4 regions of the Bacillus lumedeiriae genome follow, and region 1 is predicted to be linked to each of the others. Evidence: riboswitches for the same ligand, from Rfam matches in the RefSeq annotation. Region 1 holds a riboswitch; each other region holds the start of a gene.
What was found. A riboswitch is a leader RNA that binds a small molecule or an ion and turns the genes downstream of it on or off. The one in region 1 is predicted to bind cyclic di-GMP.
Positions count from the first base shown of each region.

Region 2: another riboswitch for cyclic di-GMP. It lies ahead of QYG89_RS16255 (PAS domain-containing protein); the one in region 1 lies ahead of QYG89_RS16555 (Spo0E family sporulation regulatory protein-aspartic acid phosphatase).
Region 3: another riboswitch for cyclic di-GMP. It lies ahead of QYG89_RS09890 (anti-repressor SinI family protein); the one in region 1 lies ahead of QYG89_RS16555 (Spo0E family sporulation regulatory protein-aspartic acid phosphatase).
Region 4: another riboswitch for cyclic di-GMP. It lies ahead of QYG89_RS14960 (sensor domain-containing protein); the one in region 1 lies ahead of QYG89_RS16555 (Spo0E family sporulation regulatory protein-aspartic acid phosphatase).

Region 1 covers NZ_JAUIYO010000026.1:7,170-13,170, forward strand. The annotation lists gene QYG89_RS16540 (S-layer homology domain-containing protein) at 1-1,076, opposite strand, end outside; gene QYG89_RS16545 (hypothetical protein) at 1,462-1,629, shown strand; gene QYG89_RS16550 (hypothetical protein) at 1,991-3,505, shown strand; gene QYG89_RS16555 (Spo0E family sporulation regulatory protein-aspartic acid phosphatase) at 3,683-3,871, opposite strand; cyclic di-GMP riboswitch class I at 3,908-3,992, opposite strand; gene QYG89_RS16560 (replication protein) at 5,025-6,001, opposite strand, start outside.
Region 2 covers NZ_JAUIYO010000023.1:16,425-22,425, forward strand. The annotation lists gene QYG89_RS16250 (methyl-accepting chemotaxis protein) at 753-1,145, opposite strand; partial or broken gene QYG89_RS16255 (PAS domain-containing protein) at 1,182-1,607, opposite strand; cyclic di-GMP riboswitch class I at 1,581-1,667, opposite strand; gene QYG89_RS16260 (YjfB family protein) at 1,929-2,129, opposite strand; gene QYG89_RS16265 (hypothetical protein) at 2,151-2,390, opposite strand; gene QYG89_RS16270 (retron system putative HNH endonuclease) at 2,590-3,243, opposite strand; gene QYG89_RS16275 (AAA family ATPase) at 3,230-4,573, opposite strand; gene QYG89_RS16280 (HNH endonuclease) at 4,910-5,455, opposite strand; gene QYG89_RS16285 (helix-turn-helix domain-containing protein) at 5,645-6,001, shown strand, end outside.
Region 3 covers NZ_JAUIYO010000006.1:58,393-64,393, forward strand. The annotation lists gene QYG89_RS09860 (hypothetical protein) at 1-101, shown strand, start outside; gene QYG89_RS09865 (CPBP family intramembrane glutamic endopeptidase) at 178-873, opposite strand; gene QYG89_RS09870 (DUF2164 domain-containing protein) at 1,128-1,373, opposite strand; gene QYG89_RS09875 (HPP family protein) at 1,670-2,191, shown strand; gene QYG89_RS09880 (DUF4240 domain-containing protein) at 2,624-3,100, opposite strand; gene QYG89_RS09885 (hypothetical protein) at 3,306-3,812, shown strand; gene QYG89_RS09890 (anti-repressor SinI family protein) at 3,978-4,109, opposite strand; cyclic di-GMP riboswitch class I at 4,139-4,223, opposite strand; partial or broken gene QYG89_RS09895 (IS5/IS1182 family transposase) at 4,470-4,706, opposite strand; gene QYG89_RS09900 (methyl-accepting chemotaxis protein) at 5,011-6,001, opposite strand, start outside.
Region 4 covers NZ_JAUIYO010000017.1:41,452-47,452, forward strand. The annotation lists gene QYG89_RS14935 (molybdenum cofactor biosynthesis protein MoaE) at 1-445, shown strand, start outside; gene moaD (molybdopterin converting factor subunit 1) at 438-668, shown strand; gene QYG89_RS14945 (molybdenum cofactor guanylyltransferase) at 674-1,300, shown strand; gene moaA (GTP 3',8-cyclase MoaA) at 1,344-2,354, shown strand; gene QYG89_RS14955 (MogA/MoaB family molybdenum cofactor biosynthesis protein) at 2,378-2,899, shown strand; cyclic di-GMP riboswitch class II at 3,007-3,090, shown strand; gene QYG89_RS14960 (sensor domain-containing protein) at 3,133-5,313, shown strand; gene QYG89_RS14965 (methyl-accepting chemotaxis protein) at 5,332-6,001, shown strand, end outside.

The sequences.
Region 1 (6,001 bases):
AAAAGGTAACTAACACCGCCATAGGTTAACTTGAGAACAATTGAATTTTCGTTATTATCACTTGCATTACGATCCCCGGAGTTCAGAACCTGGACCTTCAACGCAGGATCAATAGAAAGAGCTTGTCCTGTCTTAGGAACTTCAAACGCAATATTCTTAGTATCAATCAAGCTTAAAAACTCGTGATAAGTCTCTGTAGTATGAACTTTTCCGCTGTCTAAAACCTTCTTAACCGGAATCGACTGTAATACATTAATCAATCCACCGATGTGATCCGCATCAGGATGAGTGGCCACGACTACATCAATAGAAGTAACTCCCGCTTTCTTCAAATAAGCTACAACCTTCTCACCTGCGGAACGCTTGCCGCCATCGACTAAAATCGTCTTTCCATTAGGAGTTTGAATTAATATCGAATCCCCTTGATCTACATCGATAAAATGAGCAAACATCTCTTTCGCCGGCTTGAACTTGTCGTCAAGATAACGAGCCATGAAAGCAGAGAAATGCTGACGCGATAAATTAACACCCGGCTTAAACGATCCATCGCTATAACCAGCTGTAATACCGTTGGCTGCTAACGCTGAAATAGAATCGTGCGCCCAATGATCCGCGCGAACATCCGTAAAAGCAATCGGATAGCTTCCTTTCAAATCATAAGCAAGCGCCAATATCTTGGCCATCTGAGCACGCGTCAAAAAACCTTGAGGATCAAAATACTTCTGACCCTTCGCATTCACCTTACCGTTAATAAAACCTAACTGAACAGCCTTTGCAATCTCCCCATAACGCGGAGTTCCCGGCTTCGCATCAATAAATCCAGGATCAGGAACGTTAGAAAAATCAGTAACACCCTTTTCCCGTAAAATCATCTGCACAGCCTGCAAACGAGTAATAGGATTATCCGGCTTAAAAGTGCCGTCAGGATAACCCATAATAATTCCTTTAGAAGTTAAAAATTCAATCTCACTCTTAAAAGAAGTAACATCTTTAAAACCGCTGTTGGCACTCGCTACCTGAATATTAGCAGCCAGCAAAAACATAGCCATCAACACAGAAAAAATATTCTTAAACAAGCCAAATCCCCCTTTTCACAAATTCCAATCTAATGATAACACTCCAGAAATAACAATAGATATCCAAATAAAACTAAAGGAACGTATGTTCTATTTTAAACGAAAGAGATCCTATTTGAAAGCAAAAAAACAAAAAGTACGGAAAGAATCCTCTCCGCACAATCCATTTTTACATTTCTTTAAACCAGCATTACATCCAATTAATACTAAATCTTTATAATCAAAACCAGGTGAGATAGCACGCGTGGCTATCACAGTATCTGGCGAAGGTGGGGCCGATACTTCTTTGCTGTTCACTTATTTATTTTTATTCTCATTCAATTGTATATCACCGATCTTCTTCATGATAAACTAACCACTAGAATTCAAGAGAAAGGCGACTGACATGGAAGAGAAAAAATATGACCTAACAATCGTTTACGATTACAAAGAACGACCCGATATCGTTTCTGGCCGCTGCGACAATTGCGGGAACGCTCAATTTAAAAGCTCAATGAAAAATACAATTTTCCTCAGAGAATGCCGTGAATGTGGCATGAAGAAAAGTATTTAACCTCCTATACAATAAAAGTTGAGATGATGCCAGGCATTGCCTGGTCTATCCCCCTACTTGATAACAAAAATCCCTTATGCTCTTCTTCCATATTGAAGTCATCGAGAAACTATTCGTAACTATCCCCCATAAGTTATGAGACTTTCAAAACCTCCAAAAAAGCCGATCCTCCTAAGTTAAGAAATTATCACTTACAGCAATACTGCAGAAGCCGTACAAAACAACGGCGAGCCTATTTATACAAATCAAGAACACACTCCTTTTGTACCATATGGTAATATAGTAAATATTAACCAAAAAAATATCAGACCATGGAATTTTAAAACACACAGCTGATAGATCAAGAAAGAGAGGAAGCTGGATGAAAGGCATCTTTTTAGCAATTATAGTCACATTCCTTTTTTTAACCGGATGCAGTAAAGATCCCATTATAAAAGAGGAAAAGGAAGAAGTTAAAAAAACAGAAAATGTAGAGGAAACCTTAGCAACACCTTCGGAATCAAAAGAAGCAGAATCAGAAAAACCTTCCGCCTTGAGTGCTTATTACGACATCGTCGTTGAAATGATCGAACCTCATGGTATTCTGACTGAAGACAATGGAGAAAATCAAGGGCTAGCATATGCTAATTTAATCGACTTTAACGGCGATGATTTACCAGAACTGTACATGATTTCAGCACAGATTACCGATGAATTTCATTACAAAGAAGAAGTATGGACATACAAAAATGACAAGGCGGCCGAAATCTTTTCAAAACAGTATAAGAATGAAGGCAGGAGTGGAGATATTTCCTCACGTTCCATTGCAACAGTAGATTCAAAATCATATTTAGTAGACACAGGCGGCTATTCCGCCGGAAGCCGGGGAAACGATCCAAGTATATCCGAATATCTTCAGAGGCATATTTTCCTATCCTTAGAGGGAACTGCTTTTGTAGAAAAGGACAATGTAATGGCTATAGAACAATACTATGAAGACAGCGACAAACCCCGTATGATATATGAACAGAGAAAAAATGATACAGTGGACGAAATAACAGCAAAAGAATACAAAACAATACTAAAGAAATATAACAGCGACAGCAGCTTAATGCTGATTCTTGATGACACCGGTTCAAAATCGCTTAATTTCGCTGTCTCAAATAATAAAGAAACAATTAAAACATTTCTTCGCTCGCTAGATCCGGGAAAGTTTCCAAAACTGAGCGATGGTATTTCCTCAAGCTTGGAAAAGCCTATGAAAAATATTTATGATGATCTTACAACGGATGAAAAAAGGGACCTTATTGAATACTTGTATCAATTTTCTAATAGCCGCAATATAAACGTCAAGAAAGATGACGGGACTCAAGTGATAGAAGCCATAGCTAACGGCTTATATTATCAGTCGTTCATCGATGTATCCATTGATTCGCTGGAGGATCAATCAATCATCGACGACAGTTTTTCCTATGTCGCATACCCAGCTGACCGGATCAGCGAACTAGCAGAAAAATTGTTTGGTACTGCTGTTGAGCGAAAAGATTACGGGCTGTATGCAAAATATAAAGATGAAATTTTTTATTTGTTGGACGAAGGAACTAATAGAGGTGCCAGCTCTCCCCAGGTAGAGAAGTTTATTTCAATAGGCGACGACCTTTATTATGCGCAATTCACTATCTATGAATTTGAATTTAATGAAAAAGATCCAGAAGAATTAAATTATCTCGCTCCAAAAGAAGTATGGACCGATGCTGAATTCACAGATTCGTATGAATCAGAAAAAGGATATGCAATTTTAAAAGAAGCAGAGCAAGACGGTGAAAAGACATGGCATCTTGTTATATTTGACAGAAACGGAGAAGTATTAAACAGTAAAGAGCTTGAATCATTTTAAAACTATTTCAACAATAATATACCCAAGAACAGACCATCCCATATAAGATGATCTGTTTTTGGACTAACATTTATTATTTACATAACGCTCGTTATCAGTACAGAAAAGAACCCTCATAAACAGATCATTTTTGCTGCCTGTTCAATTAAAGCGAAAATTGATTTAGTATTCAGATACTTATTTTAGTGCTAATACGAGGGTACTATTAGTTTTATTTTGCAAATGTTTTTGATAAACCACGATGAGTTCATCTAACTCTTGACTGCAAAAAAGGGTGTCATAACTATTTAATCCAGTTAACCTTACCGTTTGGACCAATTCCCTTTTTAGTTGATTGATTCTGCTTTCTAAATTGTCCACTTCCATACACACCGGTAATCCTCCTAAAATATGCATTTTATTTTAGGCAACTCAGCCATCATAGTTAAAAAACCTTAGACCTGTAGTTTTGCGTCCTTATTTTTCAATAAGTTTGCCTTTTCTTGTTAAATATTACCGTAATACGATTACTAAATTTGTCGGATTATGTTGTTTCTATTTGAATAATTTTGGTCTCTTTTTTGAATGTTAATGAATGCATGATCTTTAACAATATGACCTTTTAGTTAGATAAGATCTCTAAGCGTCAAATGAATACTCCAAAAATTCCTTATCTCACAAAGAGTTTCATTCTTCATCTCGCTTCTTCTCTATGCAGGATTGTATGCACTGTTGATTTAACAAGGTTTCTGGCCCTCAAATTAGCCTAGTGGCTGCATAAAAAAGTGAGGTTTTATACATTCAGTTAAGCTGTTACTGCAGTAATTTTAGGTGCATCGCAAGAAATGACATCAATAATGTGATTTAAACAGCAAAATTGATAGTGAACAAAATTTGCAGGTAAACATATATCTTCTCTTTCAATCGTGGCTGATTCAATAAAATCCAAGTACTTTGACTTAGTATATATCCGAAAAACTTCTCCCTTTGATATTTCATTGTCATCTAGACAATCAAAACATTCATTGATCACAGAATACGATACATAAAACATCAAAATCTATTTGTATCGGTGACAAATGTTTTATACCTAAACCAACATTGACCTCCTTACTCCTTCCAATAAGTAATCTCAATGAATTATCTTCAGGTTCAAGTAATTTCTCCAAGTAAATATATCCGCTCCAGTCCATCAATTCACAGAAATTCATTGGTTATCAGTCCTCATGTATTTTAAAGGTTTTCAAAACAGCAAAACTTCAGTTAACACAGTAAGCATACCTACAATAAATAAGATGGTAGCCCCTGCGCGCTAACGCTTGCCCACCGCTGCTCGCTCCGAGGCTGTATCCCCTTATTAAGTACAATAAGCTCCCCTATATAATTATTAGGTTTATAATCACTATTTGCTAAATTCAAACACTAAAAGACCCCCAGTACGGGGGCAAGCAAAGTAAGGAGTAGAGCCTCTGACCCTCTAAACGCGAGCAAGCAGGCTAACGCCTATAATATAAGGGCGACACACCATGAGACACTTTTATCATAGTTGTTTCAACAAACGATAAAGATGGGATCGATGCACGCCTAATAGCTTAGCCAACTCAGCTTTCGTTGCTTTAGGATGTCTCTCTATCGCTTGCTGCAGCTGCCATAGTTTATCCTCAGTCTTATCTTTCTGCTGCTCTAAATACTCCTCACGCGCAACAACGCCCTGCTCACGACGCTTTTCTGTCACACGCTTCTTATCACGCACTCTCTTACGTCTGCGCTTCTCATTGCCATCAATGATCGTCCGTAAGTGTTCCTGTTCCTCTGTCGTGATCTCCAGCCATTTAATAATCGTTGCATTCTTTAAATTGTATCCAGCGCCAGGATAGCCCTTGGCGATCGCTTCTTCATTTGCCTTCGCATCACTCTTCGCGATCCATGCCTTTTCTGCACTCCTAGTCGCTCGTATAACCTCGCGTTCTGGCAAAGGCTCTTTAAACTCGCTATTAAACTCTAGCATCTGTTCCAAGGCATCTGCTGTATCATCCGTCAAACAGCAGCTCCAATACCGGTATAAAAAGCAAAATAACTCCCGATGCCCCTGCACATCATAATCCCGTAAGTGTACTAACCGAACCAAATCTAGCAGCCTGGAGTAATGCAAATTACGCACGTTATGTAAATGAACAATCTTGGGCTTACGTCCAGGCTTCTTAGGCTGCGCCGGGGCCAGCTCCGGCAAGTAATCCCCCTGCAAATCACGCAATACATACCGGTAATCATGCCGATACTGCACGACTACCTCTTGTCCGTTTTTCGAATTAACCGAACCAGCAACCCGAAACACTCGCGTCGCATCAATAGACTTCGTATCTGCTCCGACGTACTGCAGCTGCTCGCAAAAGTAATTCTGGATCGCCTGCCACAAAGGCAACGCCTTATAAGGTACAGGCTCTAACATCCATATACAAACCAGCCCGCGACCCGAAAAAATAATAATATTCGGATTCGGCAAAGTCTCTTGGAAAA
Region 2 (6,001 bases), on a different contig from region 1:
CATCCACCAAGCATTATCCTCCAAAATATCACAAATTAATTACTATTAATATTTATATAGCTAACCTCAGCTTTAATACTATATGAACCCACCTTGATTTTCCGGCATAACGACTGTTCGTCTCACCTGTTTACATCAATGTAAAGACAACATTCTTGTGTCGGCTTAATAAATTAGATCTATATAGGATAGTTTCAGGGTTCTGACAATTTACAGCATGAAGATGCAAAAAACGGATTGTCCGGAAAGAAACCTCTCCACACAATCCGTTTTTACCTTTCTTTAAACCGACGTTACATTCAATTAATACTAAACACATATCATAAAAACCAGGTGAGATCGCACGCGTAGCTATCTCAGTATCCGGCGAAGTCGGGGTCAATACTCTTGTGTTGTTCACTTATTTATTTTTATTCCCTCACAATTGTATGTTACGACTCTCCCACATGATAAAATAACCACTATAAGAGAAAAGCGATCAACTTGGAAGTGAAAAAATATGACTTAACAATCATTTACGATTATAAAGAGCATCCTGATATCCTATCTGGTCACTGCAACAATTGTGAGAATACCCCATTTAAAAGCCCGATGAAAAATAATATTTTCCTCAGAGAATGCTGTGAGTGCAACATGAAGAAAAGTATTTAACCTTTGATAAACAGTAAATGTTGAGTAAACAATAAATAGCCAGCCTCCGCCTATATAATAGTACTTGTTCTCCTTATTTTGATGATTGATAATCTATCTTTTTATTTAGCAACCTTCTCAAAGTCTTCAATGTTTTTATTGAATGTAGATTGAGTTTCTATGATTGTTTCTTGCAAAACATCTGTTATTTCACTAACTCTTTCTACTTCCTTTATGATACTTTCTACATTCGAATCCACATTTTTAATGGCATGATCAACATTGCCAGCCAATCTCCGTACTTCATCAGCTACAACTTTAAAGCCTCTTCCATGTTCCCCTACCCGAGCAGCTTCAATGGCTGCATTTAAGGCCAGCATATTTGTTTGAGAAGAAATACTGCGTATAGTTTTAGATACTTCACTGATGAGATCCGTTTGTTTTTTTAATGATTCAATGGCTTGTAGTTTTTCATTGGAATTTGCAACAACTATATTTACTAGCTCTGTAGGCATATCTTTCAATTGAGAAATGATTTTCTTCGTATGATTTTCACGTTCCGTAATATTAGTTGCGATTTTAAGAATTCCATTCACTTTACCTTCTTCATTCCGCACTGGAATATAAGTAGCTTCCAGCCAAAGTAAATTCCTTTCTTTGTCGACTCTTTGAATTTTTTCTTGGAACTTCTCCCCTTCACTGAGATTATTCCATAGCTCTACATATTTTTCACTGCTTCTAAATTCCATCGTGCAGAACCGTTCATGTCGCATATTCTTCATCTCATTAACTGTATAGCCCAAAGTCTTTGCAAAATTTTCATTTACCCAAATCACTTCTCTGTTTAAATTGAATTCTATCATGGCTAAATTTGACTCTAACGCAACTAAAACGGATGTTTCATCTAATACTTGAGTACTTGTACTAATCATTCGTTTATCCCTCATTCTAGAGGCAGCCCAGCCATCATAATCCATTTGATTTTAGACCCGTCGGCTTTGCGCCCTGACCTTTCGATCAGTTTGCTTTTCACATTTTTAGTAAGTAATAGTTATATTATACTTTTTTCCTTAGTGTAGCGTAGTGTTTTATGAGTAATAAAAAGTACTTAATGGCTGAAATCAGTAATGTTGCATAGTAGAAAGAAGGCTAGTAAACATAGTATTTAGTATGATGAAGAACAAAACACCGTACAGACAGCCTAAATTAGAGAATGAAAGTGCGTAAATAGAGACCCTAGGAAAATCGCTAGAGTCTCTTTCTTCTAGTGTAATGGATGGGCTGATATCCATCACTCTCTATAATTTCACATCAATGTTCCCACCCAAATGCGGCTGGGCAGCACGTTGGATAGCTGTGGCATCCGCAGTACTCATCAACTTCTGGAGAGCTTCGCCTTGCTGTTTCGCATCTCCCATTGCCATTTTCATGACTGACATCGAAGCCTGCTGCTGGACTTGTCCTTGACTTAACGCGATTGACATAAGTGCGATATCCATAGAAACACCACCTTTCTTTTACTAATGAACAACCGATTGCAACTGCTGTTCTAGGGAATGAACTTCCTGTTTCAAAGTGTTTAATTGACCGTTCAACTTATCAATTTCTAATGACGTAAGCTCATGATCACGAGCGTATTCAGCTAGTTCTTTCATTTCATACAGCTTTTCCTCTATCGCTTCTAAGATGCCGTCTTGCTTCTTGCACCATTCGATCTGTTCTTCTAGAAACTTTTTATGATCCTGTTCATCCTTATTCATCTAGTTTCCTCCTGTCAAACAGCTTTTTATGGTGATTATGAAAGATGGCCTGCTGGATCGAGTGGTGACAATGACTGCTTTTTTCGATTAAGCCACTACCATTTATGCTTCTTGAAAAACTCTGTGGATCATTCCTGTGAAACAAGATTTTCCGAGAAGCGACACCGGAACTACCGTGGCCTCTAGAAGATACCTTTTATTATAAGTAGGTGTTGATCAATTGCTTAATATAGGAAGAATAATCTGCCTCTTCATTAGCAAATTCCATTATATAATCTTTATAAAAAATTTCATCTTTTGGACTTGGCGTTAATTTTGTTTGAACGATTAGTTTCATGACTTGTTCTTTTATTCTATTTCTAGATTTAACAAGTGATTCCCTATTCAAATCAGCATGTTCAATTGTTGTTTTCCCCCTACCGCTTTTCGCAACAATTTCACCTGTTATTACATCAAATTCAATAAAATCAGCTGGATCCTCTATCGCTGGATCAATAATCGGGTTTCCATCATTCCATTTGTTCCCTTTTGCCATATTACATTTTTGACAGCACCAGTGCAAATTATTCCAACTGTATATTAAATGATGAAATCGAGGATCGGCTTTAGGTTTAAGGTGCTCAATATGTTCATAGCTGGCAGTGCCTATCCCATACTCACAGTAACAGCATTTAGCCTTATACATTTTTTCTAAAGCACTTCTGACATCTTGTTGGTTATATTTATTTTTATAGGAATCTGTAACTTTGCTAAATTTCCCCTTGTCTTTAACTTGTGAAAGCAATTCTTGTGTCCATGTGTTCCCATTTACTTTTAAACTATCAGGAGTATTAGTCCGCTTAACCTTCCTCATTATTCTCCATCTCCGTTACTTTATCCCCTATTGCATTCAACTTTGCCAAAGTTACTGCTGGATCATCTTCAGGAAGCGTACGATATAATCTCTTTGTGATTAACTCAAGTATATTCTCTTCCTTTTGGGTAAGCTCCCCTTTTAATTTTTTTGAATAAAGTCTCTGTACTTCTTCAACTTCTTTTTGTACGGTGGGGACTCTCGTAAATGTTCCCATTATGTTTGTTAAGATATCTTCAACAAGCCACCCAAAGGGACTATGTTGATTTTCATCAACTATACTTCCTTCTTCTTCGTATAAACGTATGATTTCTCCTTTTTCACATGAGGATATAACGATAGGCGCATGTGTAGTTGCAATAAATTGCACTTTTGGAAAAGTTCGCTTTAAATCCTCTACTATTTTCCATTGCCATTTAGGATGCAGATGCAAATCTATTTCATCAATCAAAACAATTCCCGGTGTTTCTTTGACCGCATACTCTTTTAACTGTGGGTTTAAAATGGACATTCTAAAAGCTAAATCTGCGACCATTCCTATTACACTTCTATATCCAGCACTCATTAAGCGAAGGGGGATCGAATCATCACCTAATTCCACAATTACTTCTTCCTCCTCAAAATCATACATAATGCTTACACGTTCTCCTTCTCCAACAAGGCCTTTCATAAATTCTTCAACAGCTCCTATGGTAGCTTCAAGTTCACCTATTCTTTTTTGTTTTTGGACTTTAATCATTGTCATTCTTCTTAACCAGTTAACAAATAATTTTATATTTGATTCAGCATCCAAACAATCCGTATATCCAATAAATCTCGATAGTTCTTGTCGTTCAAAAGGATCTACCCATTTATTTTTCTTTTGAGAGAATAACCTTCCAGCACTCTGATAGGATATGAGAGGTAAAATAACATTATGGTTTTTCTCATTAATAATTTGCTTCTGCATATCACCGGCATAGGCTATAATTTCTTTTGCGTGCAGACGAGTTGTTTTCCCGTTTATCGTTTCAATGGATCTTTTCCATGTAAACTTTCTTTCATCGATCACTCCAGTACAACTTACCGAGCATGGTAATTGCTTTTCGGGTGTAACAGTCGCATCCCCTACCCTATCCCACTCCTTCCGAACTTCCTCGGAGGATATGTTACGAGTAGAAACCCCATCGACTCCCGCTAAAAACCCTCCTAATCCAACACTCAAAGCTTCTAAAACAGAAGTCTTTCCAGTTCCATTGTCGCCTATAATTAAAGTAAAACGATCATTGAATGTAAAATTACGATATTTAAAACTCTTAAAGTTTTCTATGCTCATTATTTTTATATTCATTGTGCCTCTCCTCTCATCTAGCTTCCCATAAACAACATATGTATTTTTATTATAATGCCTTTATTATCAGCTTTGAAATAATATTCATTTTTTATACATTCTACTAGGCATCTTCTAATTCGACTAAGCCAATATTATTTGTGTTGCTTGAAAAAAACTGTGAAATAAGATTTTTCGAGGAGTGGCAGCACCTATTACACTTTAATGCATTACACTTTGGCTAGATGGGGAGACTGGCCTCCGGTTTTGGTAAATAGCGGAAACATTTTCACACAAAAATATTGGCGGTATCACATATTATCACTAACGATATTTACTATACAATCAACTATTTCACTAAAGATTTTCTTCTTCATTTCTTATATATTCTGCTATAGCAGCGATTACTGTTGAAACAGTTATTTCAATACCACCTCTTGACTGATTTACATGAATTCCCAGATCATCCTCAATAAGATTCCATAACTTTTTTGTTTTTATAAGATCGTTTATTAGTTTGATCTTATCCTGAAGTTCATAATTTCTTATTTCCTTCATTACTAATTCATAAAAGTTTTTACTATGGTTTTGTTTACTTGTCCATTGTAAAAAAGCTTCCCTAGATTTTGTATTTGGTGCTTTATCATGACATTCTGCACACATTAGAAATAAATTTTCCACTTCATCACTTCCACCAAATTGCCTAGGGATAATGTGGCACCTTTGCAACGGTACTCTATTCCAATTTCTGATTATCTCCTTCCTACTTGCTCGAGGATTTTTAATATCATATTTATCTCCCCAATACTTCCGACATGACCAACAACTTGGCTCTGCCCAATCAAAACAGTTTTTATGGAGCCAATTCATCCAATGTTCAAATATCTTTGCTTTAGATGGCATTGTCAATTTAATCCCCCCTTTGATTATTTAGTTATTAACTAAGGTCTTTTACCATATTATGAATTTCTAGAATGAAATATTTAACCTTCTCTCCGTCGTCTAACTTGAAATTTGACTTCAATAATTTGTATTGATACAATACAAATTATTAATTGTATTACAACTATACAATATCAGGGGGAGAGCAGATTGCAAAGTAAGCTTGAAGTTTTTAAGGCTGAACATTGTTTTACTAAAAAGGATATTCAAGAATCATTTTCAGACTATGTAAAAAATAATTATCTGGAGGTGACAGACCAGCAATTTACGGAGAATTACCATAAAAATATATTGAGATTGTGTGAAAGATTTCAGGAGACCCTTGATAATTCACTTTTACCTGAACTCACTGATGATTGGTGGTATTATGATTTTGACTTAAAAAATGACGGAATTGAGCTTAATTTATATTACTGTAATGAATTGGAACTAGATGAAAATGGGGAATTAAGTGGCACCACTGCCACACAAGGTTTTACTCTTTTAAATATCAAGTGTGATTATCTA
Region 3 (6,001 bases), on a different contig from region 1:
ACGGGTGGAATATCTTTTGGACTGGGGTTAGTTACTTATTACACTACTTAATCGTCTATATTTATTACCGATCGATCCGTAAATTTATTTTGTTAAACTGATGAATTAACTAGAAAAGGAGCAGTCTCAAACCAAATGTTCAGCTGATGAGACTTCTCCTTTCTCACCTCACTTTCCCTATGAAAAGGCCGTCAGAATAACAGCAAGTCCATTAACAGTTCCATGTATAATAATGCCGGGCCAAATGGAGCCAGATTTTTCATATACCCAGGACAATACGATTCCCGTAAAAAAGTTAACAGGCAGCGTATTATAGGTAGGAATGTGAACAATAGTGAAAATAAGTGAACTAATCATAACAGCCGCACCTATTCCCCATTTCACTCTGAACCACTTATAAAGAAATCCACGATAAAAGATTTCCTCATATAAAGGCGAAATAACGGCTGCAGAAAGGAATCCAACTAAAAAAGTGAAAAAGGTCATATGGTCCTGAAGGCTTTGAGTTTTTTTATTTTCCCATCCTACATTAAACCACCCCATAATACCTAGAATGAGTACACTGCCAATGGCTAATATTACTATACAGTAAAGAATTGATTTCCAATATTCTTTTGAAAAACTGTGCAGTCCAACTGCATTCCACGATAGCCCATGCGGCTTTAGAGCAATAAAGTAGACACCTAGCACAAATACAATGGCCATCACTAAACCTGTCAATGTTCCTGAATATAAGCTGTTCTGAAATAAAACGTAAAGAGCATTCTGTAACAAGAACTCAACCAAAAAAGGAACAATGACCAGCGTAAGAAAAAGCAATTGAAGGAGTTCTTTCCAAGACCACCTCATCGAGTTCAATCCAAATTTATTCAAAGTGATTATCCCCTCCTATGATCTAGGTATGTTAAACTCCCCTATTCATTTCCGCTGAGGGTGCCCTCTTTCTACTTCAATTAACAAAATAGAACAATAATCATGAACATCGCCTTTAGATTAATTGATGACGTTACAGATTATGAAACATCTTTATTATAAATACCGCGATTCTCTTTATCGGGCTTGTTATTCTTTTATTCTCTTATAAAAAAGTGAGTGAGAAATATATTCTCACTCACTCCTGTTATCATCTAACGTCTAATTGGCCGCTCTAATGTTAAAATTTCATCTTCCATTGCCGACATTTGCTGTTCAATGACGATTTTAGCATCCGAAATCGCTGCATTATAAAAGTGTGGAGCAATCGACTCTTTAATAAATTCTAACACCCTTTCTGCAGCAAACTCCGATAATTCCTCATCCCGTTCGCTAGAAAAGAAATATTGAATATCCTCAATCATTTGTTCATGCTGTTCCTTCGATAACTTAAAAAACAAAACAATACACCCCTTTTAATATCTATACCAATAACAATAAAAAATATTAGCATCAAAAAAGACTTTCTTATTAACTTCTGTAGCAGGAGCCCCGCTTGTCACGGGTTGTTCCCATAAAAAAATTATTGACTAAAGAATAATTATTATTATAACTTTATTAAATAAGTTAAACGAAAGTCAAGAACAGACCAAAAAGGAATTGATCTAGTCTGATAGTAAAAAGTTTTTAGTAAGGAGAGATTATATTTTTGTTTAGAGAAGGAAGTTTAGCAAAACGGGAGCAAACAGAAAAAAACATTAAACATCAGTATCCATCTTATTTAATCAAAATGAGAGGCAAAGAGAAAAACCCTCTTAAAGTAAATACTAAAGATGTTATAACAGGGTTTATTGGTGGATTTATTGCAATCTTTATTCTTTTATTACTAACAAGCCTTACTTCTACCCCATGGTTAATTGCTTCATTTGGAGCCAGTTGTGTATTAGCATTTTCCCTTTGGAATTCTCCATTATCTCAACCTAGAAATATTATTGGTGGTCATTTCCTTTCAACGCTCATTGGGTTAACTGTTTATCATATGTTTGGCAATGAGCCATGGGTCCTTGCATTAGGGGTCGGAATGGCAATTAGTTTGATGATGCTCACTAAAACTACTCATCCCCCTGCAGGAGCAGATCCAATCATTGTTATACTCGGTTCTTGTTCTTGGGAATATTTGTTTACACCAGTTTTAACAGGAACTTTAGTTATCGTACTGGTCGCTTTATTAGTTAATAACTTACGAAGCGATAGAAATTATCCTGTGTTTTGGTTTTAAAAGAATGAGAAATGAGACATTTATTGAAAAATCAGCTGGAGAACCGTCTTTTTCAATTTTTCATAGGCCATCACATTGTCTTCTTGAGGAAGAAGAAACATAAAAAGGAAAACCGATCTTACTGCTCTGTTTGTTGTAGTTATAAAGTAAAAAAGAAGCTTTCGAGCTTCTTTTTTACGATCTGCTCAACGATATTGTTGATAGACACAGTTCAAGAAGAAAAAATCAACCAGAAAGATGAAACAAAGAAGTGCCTCTGACGGGATTCGAACCGGCGCTCTTCCCTGCTAGAGCTACAGAGGCAATTGTTATCTATCATTATATGGAAGGTATAGAGATAAATGCTGGAAGGTTGTTTAATTCATCCTTCATTTAACAAACCTATAAGGAACGCCAATAATTGAGCGGATAGCTCCAGAACTTAATAGAAAATTAACTTTTCCATTTCTCCTCATTGCTAAATGTTTCATAGTCATACTTCGGAACATAATCAAACTCTTCGTCATTTTTCCGCTCATATGATTCGTTAGCAACATATAATAAAGATTCGAACTCCAAATCTTTAGGCATCTCCTCCGGATGTTTCAACACCTCATAATAAAAGTCCCTTCCATTTGCTACAACTACACATCTTGCATATAAGAAGGTATCTACAGAGAAAAACTCTTCCTCATCCACATAAGCATACTCACCAATATTTTTTGCATATTCAATACCATCTAAATTGTAAAGAAATTTTGAAAGAATATCCTCGAAAGCAAATATTTCTTCATCGGACTTTTGGGATAAATAGCCGATAGCTTCCTCTAATACATCTTCATCATCACCTTCACACTCCCAATCAAACATAGCAATGATTTTCCAAAACTCGTTCTCGTCCATTTTTATATCTTGGAGTGTATTAGACATATACGTTCCCTCCTGTTTGATCATTTAGTTAAACTCCTGAAAGAACTACCAATTTACTTCTATCCATTACCCCGCTTGTCTTTTTCAAAGAAAAGAAAACCCTATTGGACACAAGGGAATAGTTCACACCTCCATAAAAAAGGTATAGCATACATACAAATGGAATACCAATTATACAATATATTGTAAGTTAGGAGGAGATGACATGAAAAAAAAGAAGTGGGCAGCAAAGAAGGATAACAAAGGCAATAGTACACTTGTGTTAGGTGAGGTGCCAAAGCTGCTTCCAGAAACAACATTTATATCTCTTACAAGAGGAGAAGGACTGAATTTATTTCAGCTTTTTGTCAACCAGATGTTAACATTAATGGTCATGAATCAAATGAAAAAATCACCAGGGCTCATTTACGCGGAACTACACGGGGAACTAAAGAAAGGGAAAGGGAATGGACAAACTATGACTGTTTGGGATGGGAAAACGATGCCGAAGTTTCGAAACAATGGATCCCACGGATTTGCGATGAAGTTTTTCGGATGGGTCATCCACAGAAAAAATACAAAAACGTATTACTTAACGTTTCCTGCAGATGGTAAAATACCATCCACTATAGAAGCTGCTAATATATTGAAAGAATACGGAAAATTTTACAACGGGGGCAAACTCGCTAGAAAAGCAACACCTCCAAAGAAAGAAGAAATCATCATCCCTTGATCTATCATGATAAATGTATTGCTCTTTATTTTTGGTATTTTTTATTTAGTTAGGTTAATCAAAAAATACTAGTAAAGCGCTTAACCAATTGCTAGGCAAGCTTCTAATGTTGGCCGCATCCGCCACAAGCTGTGACAAAAGATAAAAGGTGAAACAAAAAAGACCTTAGTCAGGTCTTAAAGATTGGCTTAAGAATTCTCTAATTTCATCTACAGTTATACCTAGATCTCGAGCATGAAGTATCAATTCTACCCACTCTTTATCTAACCCATTTTTATCAATTAAAGAACTAAACATGTGTAACCCCCTAAAATATTTAAATTATTTTAGGTAGCTCAGCCATCATAGTAATAGAACCTTAGACCTGAAGCTTTGTGTCCCAATCTTTCGAGAGGTTTACCTTTATCTTTTTAAAACTTTCAATATCATACAAATATTACCATTATTTACTTATATAGTTAATGGGTCCTATTAGGTGTTTTCTTTCAAAGTAAACAATTTTCTTTGAATTTAGTAATGCAAAAGATACACAGTACGCAAATACCATGCAAGAAAATTATTTCCCCCCTTTCCCTTCCTACACAAGTGTGATACTTTCGCAATTTCCCTTTATGTTGGAATAGGCCCAAGAAAAAAGCCATCAACTTTGATGGCTTCAGTTTGTCGACAAGAGGGGTTCAGAAATGTATATTGAATGAATGTCAGTTTAATTAAAATAACGGGACCAATGCTTGGGCGGCCCACTTCCGAGTACAACTCTTCCACCAAGTCATAAATAAAAGAGAAATCAATCGCTGCCTCCATTTTACTAACCAGGTGATTCTCCAGTACAAGCTGATCTAGAACGATCATTTCTAGTTGGTCTCGCTGGATTAGATTGTGTTTCGAAAGCATCTTCATCCCCTCAAGCATTTTATCTATTTATTTTAAAACAGGTAATCATTATACGGCTGCCCTAGCTTTGTAAACCCTGTTGATTGGAATGGAAGGCGCGAAGACTCCTGCGGGATCAGCGGGACAGGTGAGACCCCGCAGGCGCTTTTGCGACGAGGCCGCCCCGCGGAAAGCGAAGCAGCCTGGAATGGAAATCAACAGCCCCCATCCACAAGCAAAATAAAAAGAATGCAGTTCAACTTCAATTTTCATTGAGTTTGCCTACAGTCTGAAGCCATCAACTCTGATGGCTTCCTTCTCCCAGTTAAAGCTTAAACTTCCCTACTAATCCATTCATTTTCTCCGCTAATATAGCCAGCTGTTTTGAACTATCCGCTACTTCTTCCATCGTTGCGCTAGATTGTTGTGCAGAAGCAGCCGTTTGTTCTACGCCTGCTGCAGTTTCTTCGGCAATCGATGCTATTTCTTCAACAAACCCATGCATTTCCTGGGTATTAGCCGCAATATCAGATAAGTTCTCAGATGCCACTTTAATGCTATTCACCATTTCTGTTACTGCAGAACTGATTTTATTGAACGTTTCACCAGTCGTTTTAATTTGAAGAGCTCCTTGTTCTACTTCTATATACCCAGTCTTCAATGATTCAGCAACGACACTCGATTCACTTTGTATGTTTGATACGAACTGTGTAATATCGTTAACCGAAACAGCTACTCCTTCCGCCAGCTTTCTTACTTCATCTGCTACAACCGCAAACCCTTTACCGTGTTCACCTGCTCTCGCCGCCTCAATCGCTGCATTTAATGCCAGCAAATTCGTTTGATCAGCAATACCTTTAATCACAGAAACTAATTTTGAAATTTCTTGTGACTGATTGTCTAAGCTTTCCATCTTGTCAGCGGCATCCCGTACAATTTGATCAATCTTAGCCATTTGATTAGTAGAGGCATTCATTAAATGGCTTCCTTCGTTCGTCATTCCTAATACGTCATTGGAATACACTTGAATCCGTTCTCCGTTTTCACTAGCTTCTCCGACCTTTTCGGCGAATGTTTCCATCGCCGCAGCTAGGTCACTTGCACTATTCGCTTGAGTTTCTGCTGCTGATGCCAGTTCTTCCATCGTAACAGCCACTTGCTCCGTACCTACTTTTACTTCATTCGCTGCTTGCGTTAACTCTTCACTTTGGCCTGTTACTGTCTCCGAAACCCCGTTAATTTGATTTAATAACTCCCGCGTATTCTTATTCATTTCATTTGCTGCCTTAACAAGCTGTCCGATCTCGTCTTCCGAT
Region 4 (6,001 bases), on a different contig from region 1:
TCAGCCGATTTCGATTGAAGAAGTAACGAAGAAAGTTACTCGGCCTGAAGCGGGAGCTATTTCTAATTTTATTGGCACAGTCAGAGAATATACGCACGGCCGCCGAACGCTGTCGTTAACATATGAAGCGTATCAGTCGATGGCTGAAAAGCAGCTGCAAAAGATTGGTGAGGAAATCAGTCAAAAATGGCCTGATGCAAAGACGGCTATTACGCATCGAACGGGACATCTCACTATTTCCGATATTGCGGTTGTCATTGCTGTATCGACACCGCACCGTAAAGATGCCTTTCGGGCGAGTGAATATGCGATTGAAAGAATTAAGCAAATTGTGCCGATATGGAAGAAAGAGCATTGGGAAGATGGAGAACAATGGATTGGGAATCAACTGGAAACGAAAGCTTATCCAGAAGGAAAGCCGAAAGGAGTGCAAATTCATGATTAACGTTCTTTGTTTTGCTCATTTAAAAGAACAAGTGGGAAAAGAGCAGGTGGAACTTCAGCATAATGAATTGACAGTGAGGGAATTATTAAATGAACTGAATGAAAAGTATTCGATTCATACAGATACATTAATTGTAGCTGTCAATGAAGAGTATGCTGATTTAGATGACATGATTCAATCTGGGGATACGGTCGCTCTTATTCCGCCAGTGAGCGGCGGGTAAGAAGGTTGGCTGCGGAAAACAAGAAGCAGTGGCTCGGTGTCGTACTTGCTGGAGGAGAATCGAGACGATTTGGTGAGCCGAAAGCGTTCGTACGATACGAAGGCCATTATTTTTATGAGTACTCTATCCGAGCTCTCGTTCCTTTTACAGATGAAGTCGTCATTATCAGTCATCCGTCACTTACAAATCAATTCAGCCGGCAATCAGCTGTTCAGGTTATGGAAGATGCAGCACCTTATTGCGGAAAAGGGCCGCTGGCTGGCTTGTATAGTGTGATGAAGAAGTTTAAGGCGAATTGGTACATCGTTCTTCCTTGTGATATGCCGTTAGTAAATAAAGAAGTGACAGGCCGGCTGGCAGCAGCTGCGGACCAAGCATATGATGCTGTTATCCCAAATATCGCGGGGAGGATGCAGCCGCTTGTTGGTGTTTATCATCAAAGGGTTTTTTCAATTGTAACGAAACAGCTCAGTGATGGTAATTACCGAATGCTGGATTTCTTACAGAAAATAAATGTGAAACAACTAACTGAAGTTGAATTACAATCAGCTGACAACTGGTTTGAAAATATTAATACGAAGGATGCCTACAGTCAATTATTTGCTGATGGGTCAAGTGATCCGCTATATTAACGGAAATCTGCAAAATTATGCGGCATCCAGAAAGGGGAATTGAATGAAGCAAGTAAAAGATCAATTCAACAGACCGCTGAGAGACATTCGGATTTCCTTGACGGATCAGTGTAATTTCCGCTGCTCTTATTGTATGCCGGCTGAGATTTTTGGCCCAGATTATCCGTTTTTACCGAAAGAGCACTATTTATCCTTTTCAGAGATCATTCGAGTGGTTCAGGCGGTAACAGAACTCGGCGTAGAGAAAGTCCGATTGACCGGCGGCGAGCCGCTGCTGCGGAAAGATCTGCCCGAATTGATTCATGATTTATACACGAAAACAATGATCAAAGACATTGCTCTAACGACAAATGGCGTGCTGCTTCCGAAATATGCGAAAGAGCTGAAAGATGCCGGCTTGCAGCGAGTGAATATTAGCATGGATGCACTTGATGACGACATCTTTAAGAGGATGAACGGACGCTCTGTCAGCGTGAAAACTGTGCTAAAAGGAATCGAAGCGGCGAAGTCGGCGGGCCTTGACATTAAAATAAATATGGTCGTTAAAAAAGGTGTAAATGACGAACAGATTTTGCCGATGGCCGCCTACTTTAAAAATGAAGGCATACCGCTCCGCTTTATTGAATTTATGGATGTCGGAAGTACAAATGGCTGGCAGCTTTCCTCTGTTGTGTCCAAACAAGAAATCGTTGAACGGATCGATCGTCAATTTCCTGTGAAGCCGGTTGATAAAGCATATTATGGTGAAGTAGCGGACCGATATATATACGCGGATGGCAGTGGTGAGTTCGGCGTCATTTCATCCGTGACTGAGTCATTTTGCTCAACATGTACCCGGGCAAGAGTGTCTGCTGACGGCAAGCTATACACGTGTTTGTTTGCGACGAAAGGCCACGATTTAAAGCCAGTGCTTCGTTCTTCCGCTTTAGTAGAAGAAGTGAAAGAGTACATTGCATCCATCTGGCAGCGCCGGACGGATCGTTATTCTGATGAACGGACAGAAGAAACAGCGAAAAAACGGCCAAAAATTGAAATGTCTTATATTGGTGGTTAGTTACAAGGAAGGGAATGGTGTCCATGAGTGAGAGGCAAGTGCATGCTCATAAAAAGCAGGCAGCGAGGCATGTCGCCTGCCAGGTGTTGACAGTCAGTGATACGAGAACAGAAGAAACAGATAAAAGCGGAAGGAAAATTAAAGAATGTTTAACAGCGGCCGGCCATTCCGTTGCACGTTATCACGTTGTTCCCGATGAAAAAGAAAAGATTCAGCAAATCGTTTTACAAGGAATTCAAGACCGGGACATTGATGCTGTCATTATCAACGGCGGAACGGGGATTGCCAGACGTGACGTGACGATTGAAGCAGTCACTCCTTTGTTTGATAAAGAACTGACTGGATTTGGCGAACTTTTTCGCTATCTTAGTTACACAGAAGACATCGGTTCCGCAGCGATGATGTCCCGAGCAGTGGCCGGGGTAGCTGACAAAACGGTGCTGTTCTCGCTTCCAGGTTCTACTGGAGCCGTCACGTTAGCAATGGAAAAATTAGTGCTTCGAGAAATTGGTCACATTGTTGCCGAATTACACAAGGAAAGTTAGAAGCTCTGCCACATTTTTAGATTGACTTATTAGGTCTATCGAACTATGATGGATTGTGTAGGAATATAATGGTTTGTAAGTTACATATTACATGTCTATATAAAAAATTGTATGATGGAAGCGATGAACAGTCATTCGTATGTGGGCACTTGAATGGCTTGGAGCAACTAGTGCAACCGACTCTGCTTTTTAGGGTCGGTTTTTTTATTGAACATAGGGGTAGGAGGAGCAACATGATAAGTAAAGAATCTGAGACGTCTAAATTGCCTATGCATTCGTATTCGCAAGATCGGTTAATGAAGGGAAATGAATCATTTGAAAGTGTATTGAAAGAGTTAACAGATGTCACATATGCACTAGATCAATCTTCTATTGTTGCGATCACGGATCGGCAAGGGAAGATTCTTCACGTAAATGATCAGTTTTGCAAAATTTCCAAATACGAACGGGAAGAGTTAATCGGGCAGGATCATCGGATTTTAAACTCTAATCATCATCCGAAAGGATTTTTCAAACAAATGTGGACGGCGATCGGCTCCGGGGAAATTTGGAGAGGTGAAATTAGAAATAAAGCAAAAGATGGTTCCACTTACTGGGTAGATACAACGATTGTTCCTTTTTTAAATAAAAAGGGGAAGCCCTATCAGTATGTTTCGATCCGCAATGATATTAGTTCTCGTAAACGAATGGAAGAAGAAATAAGAAGGAGCGAGGAAAAGTACCGTTTAATTACAGAGAATTCATCTGATTTGATCTCGGTCATTGACCCGGAAGGAAGTTTCCGATACGTTTCACCTTCCCATGCAGCATGGCTGGGCCATCATCTTTCTGAATTACAGTCCAGTCAATTGTTTCATTGGGTGCATGAAGAAGATCAATCCTCTTTGCGGAATGAAATCGAGCTGTTGTCCGCTAAGAGGAGAACGTCTGCCCGCGTAGAATTTCGTATCCGAACGAGTAAAAATAAATATAAAGACATGGAAACGAGAATCAATCCAGTTTGGGATGAAGAAGGCAAAGTGAAAAAACTCGTGCTCGTCATGCGGGATGTGACGGAGCGGAAAAAATCCGAACGGCTCATTTACCATTTAGCTTACCACGATACATTGACTGATCTGCCGAATCGCCGGTTATTTATGAATCGTTTACAAAAGGAAGTCGATCAGGCAAAACGTTCTTCTTCTCGGCTAGCTGTTATGTTTATCGATTTAGACCGGTTTAAGCACGTGAATGATTCATGGGGACATGAGAGCGGCGATTTTATTCTAACAGAAGCAGCCCAGCGCATTCAGCGGGCTCTTCGTTCCACTGATGTAGTGGCCCGATTAGGCGGAGACGAGTTTACGGTTTTGTTGACGGATGCAGCAAGTACAGAAGAAATTGAGCGGATTGCTCATAGAATCCAGGCGCATTTTCAAGAACCGATTGAGCTTGCTGGTCAGATATATACCCTTACTTGCAGCATCGGAATTGCGCGGTTTCCTGATCACGGAAAAGGAGCGGATGAACTATTAAATAAAGCCGATACTGCCCTTTACGCGGTGAAGGAGCGGGGACGAAATGGATATGCGGTGTTTGAGGCTAGTATGGAAGAGAAGTCGTTGGAACGTATTCTTTTAGAAAATGAGTTGAGAAAAGCGATTCATCTTGAACATTTTCATATTGACTATCAGCCGAAAATGGATATTTCCAAAGATGAGTTAATTGGAATGGAAGCGCTGGTTCGCTGGAATCATCCGGAACTAGGGAAAATCCCTCCTAATCAATTTATTCCGCTGGCTGAAGAAACAGGATTGATTCTCCCTCTTGGAGAATGGGTGCTTCGTCAAGGATGCCGTCAAAATAAAGAATGGCAAAAGAAAGGGTATCCGCCGTTAAAGGTCTCCATCAATATGTCTGTCCGGCAGCTGGCCCATCCAAATATTGTGGATAAGATCGAAGGGATTTTAAAGGAAACAGAATTGGATCCAGAGTGGCTGGAGCTGGAGGTGACGGAGAGTGTGTTCGCTGATATCGATCATGCAGCGGATACGTTACAATCGCTGAGGGAATTAGGTGTTCACATTTCGATTGATGATTTTGGAACAGGGTACAGTTCGTTCAGTTATATCAAACATTTGCCTGTTGATACATTGAAAATTGATGCTTCCTTTATTCGTGACATTCATCAAAATGAAGAGAGTCAGGCGATTGTACAAGCTGTCTTGGCATTGGCGCGGACACTTGGGATCAACGTCATTGCAGAAGGTGTTGAAAACCAAGAACAGCTGGATATTCTTAATGCGGACGGATGCGGTCAGGGACAAGGTTTTCTATTTAGTAAACCATTATCTAATAAGGACTTTGAAGAGTATTTAAAAGAATCCATTGGAGCAAAAAGAACTGAGAAGAGAAATGGCGAAATAGTGATATAAAAACATTGGGGGAAAGCGATGAATCTTTTTACAAAAAGGCCAAAGTCATGGATGGAGTATTTGGACAGTTCCGATGCACAAGAAATATCCGAAGTGGGAGCGCGGGTGAAAGAACGGCTCGCTTTTATGGGTGTCAGCCAGGAGACATTGGATGATGTCAAAGAAGCTTCTCCCATCCTTTTGTCTTATAAAGAAGAGATTGTTAATCAATTTTACGAGCACATTACGTCTGTTGATCATCTAAGGAACATCATTATGGAGCATTCTACGATTCAACGTTTAAGAATGACGATGGAACGGTATGTGGATCAGCTGCTGCAGGCAGAGGTAGATAAAGAATATGTGATGACGAGAATTATCGTCGGGAAAGTACATAGCCGTATTCACTTGACAGCCGAACATTTTATTTCCGCCCACCACTTGCTGATTCAAATGATGACAACGATACTTATGGAACAACTGCATCACCGTCCTGATAAAATGATGAAGACTGTTCTTGCTATCCAGAAATTAGCGGCTTTTGATCAGCAGCTGATTGTGGAAGTATACATGGAAGAAACGTTTAAAGCCTTTTTATTTGGTGTTTCCGATATGCTCAATGATGTGACACAGCTTAATACGACGAAACAGCTGATCACAGAAATGGATAATATGATCGAAGCAAGCCACAATGTCACAGCTGCTGCGG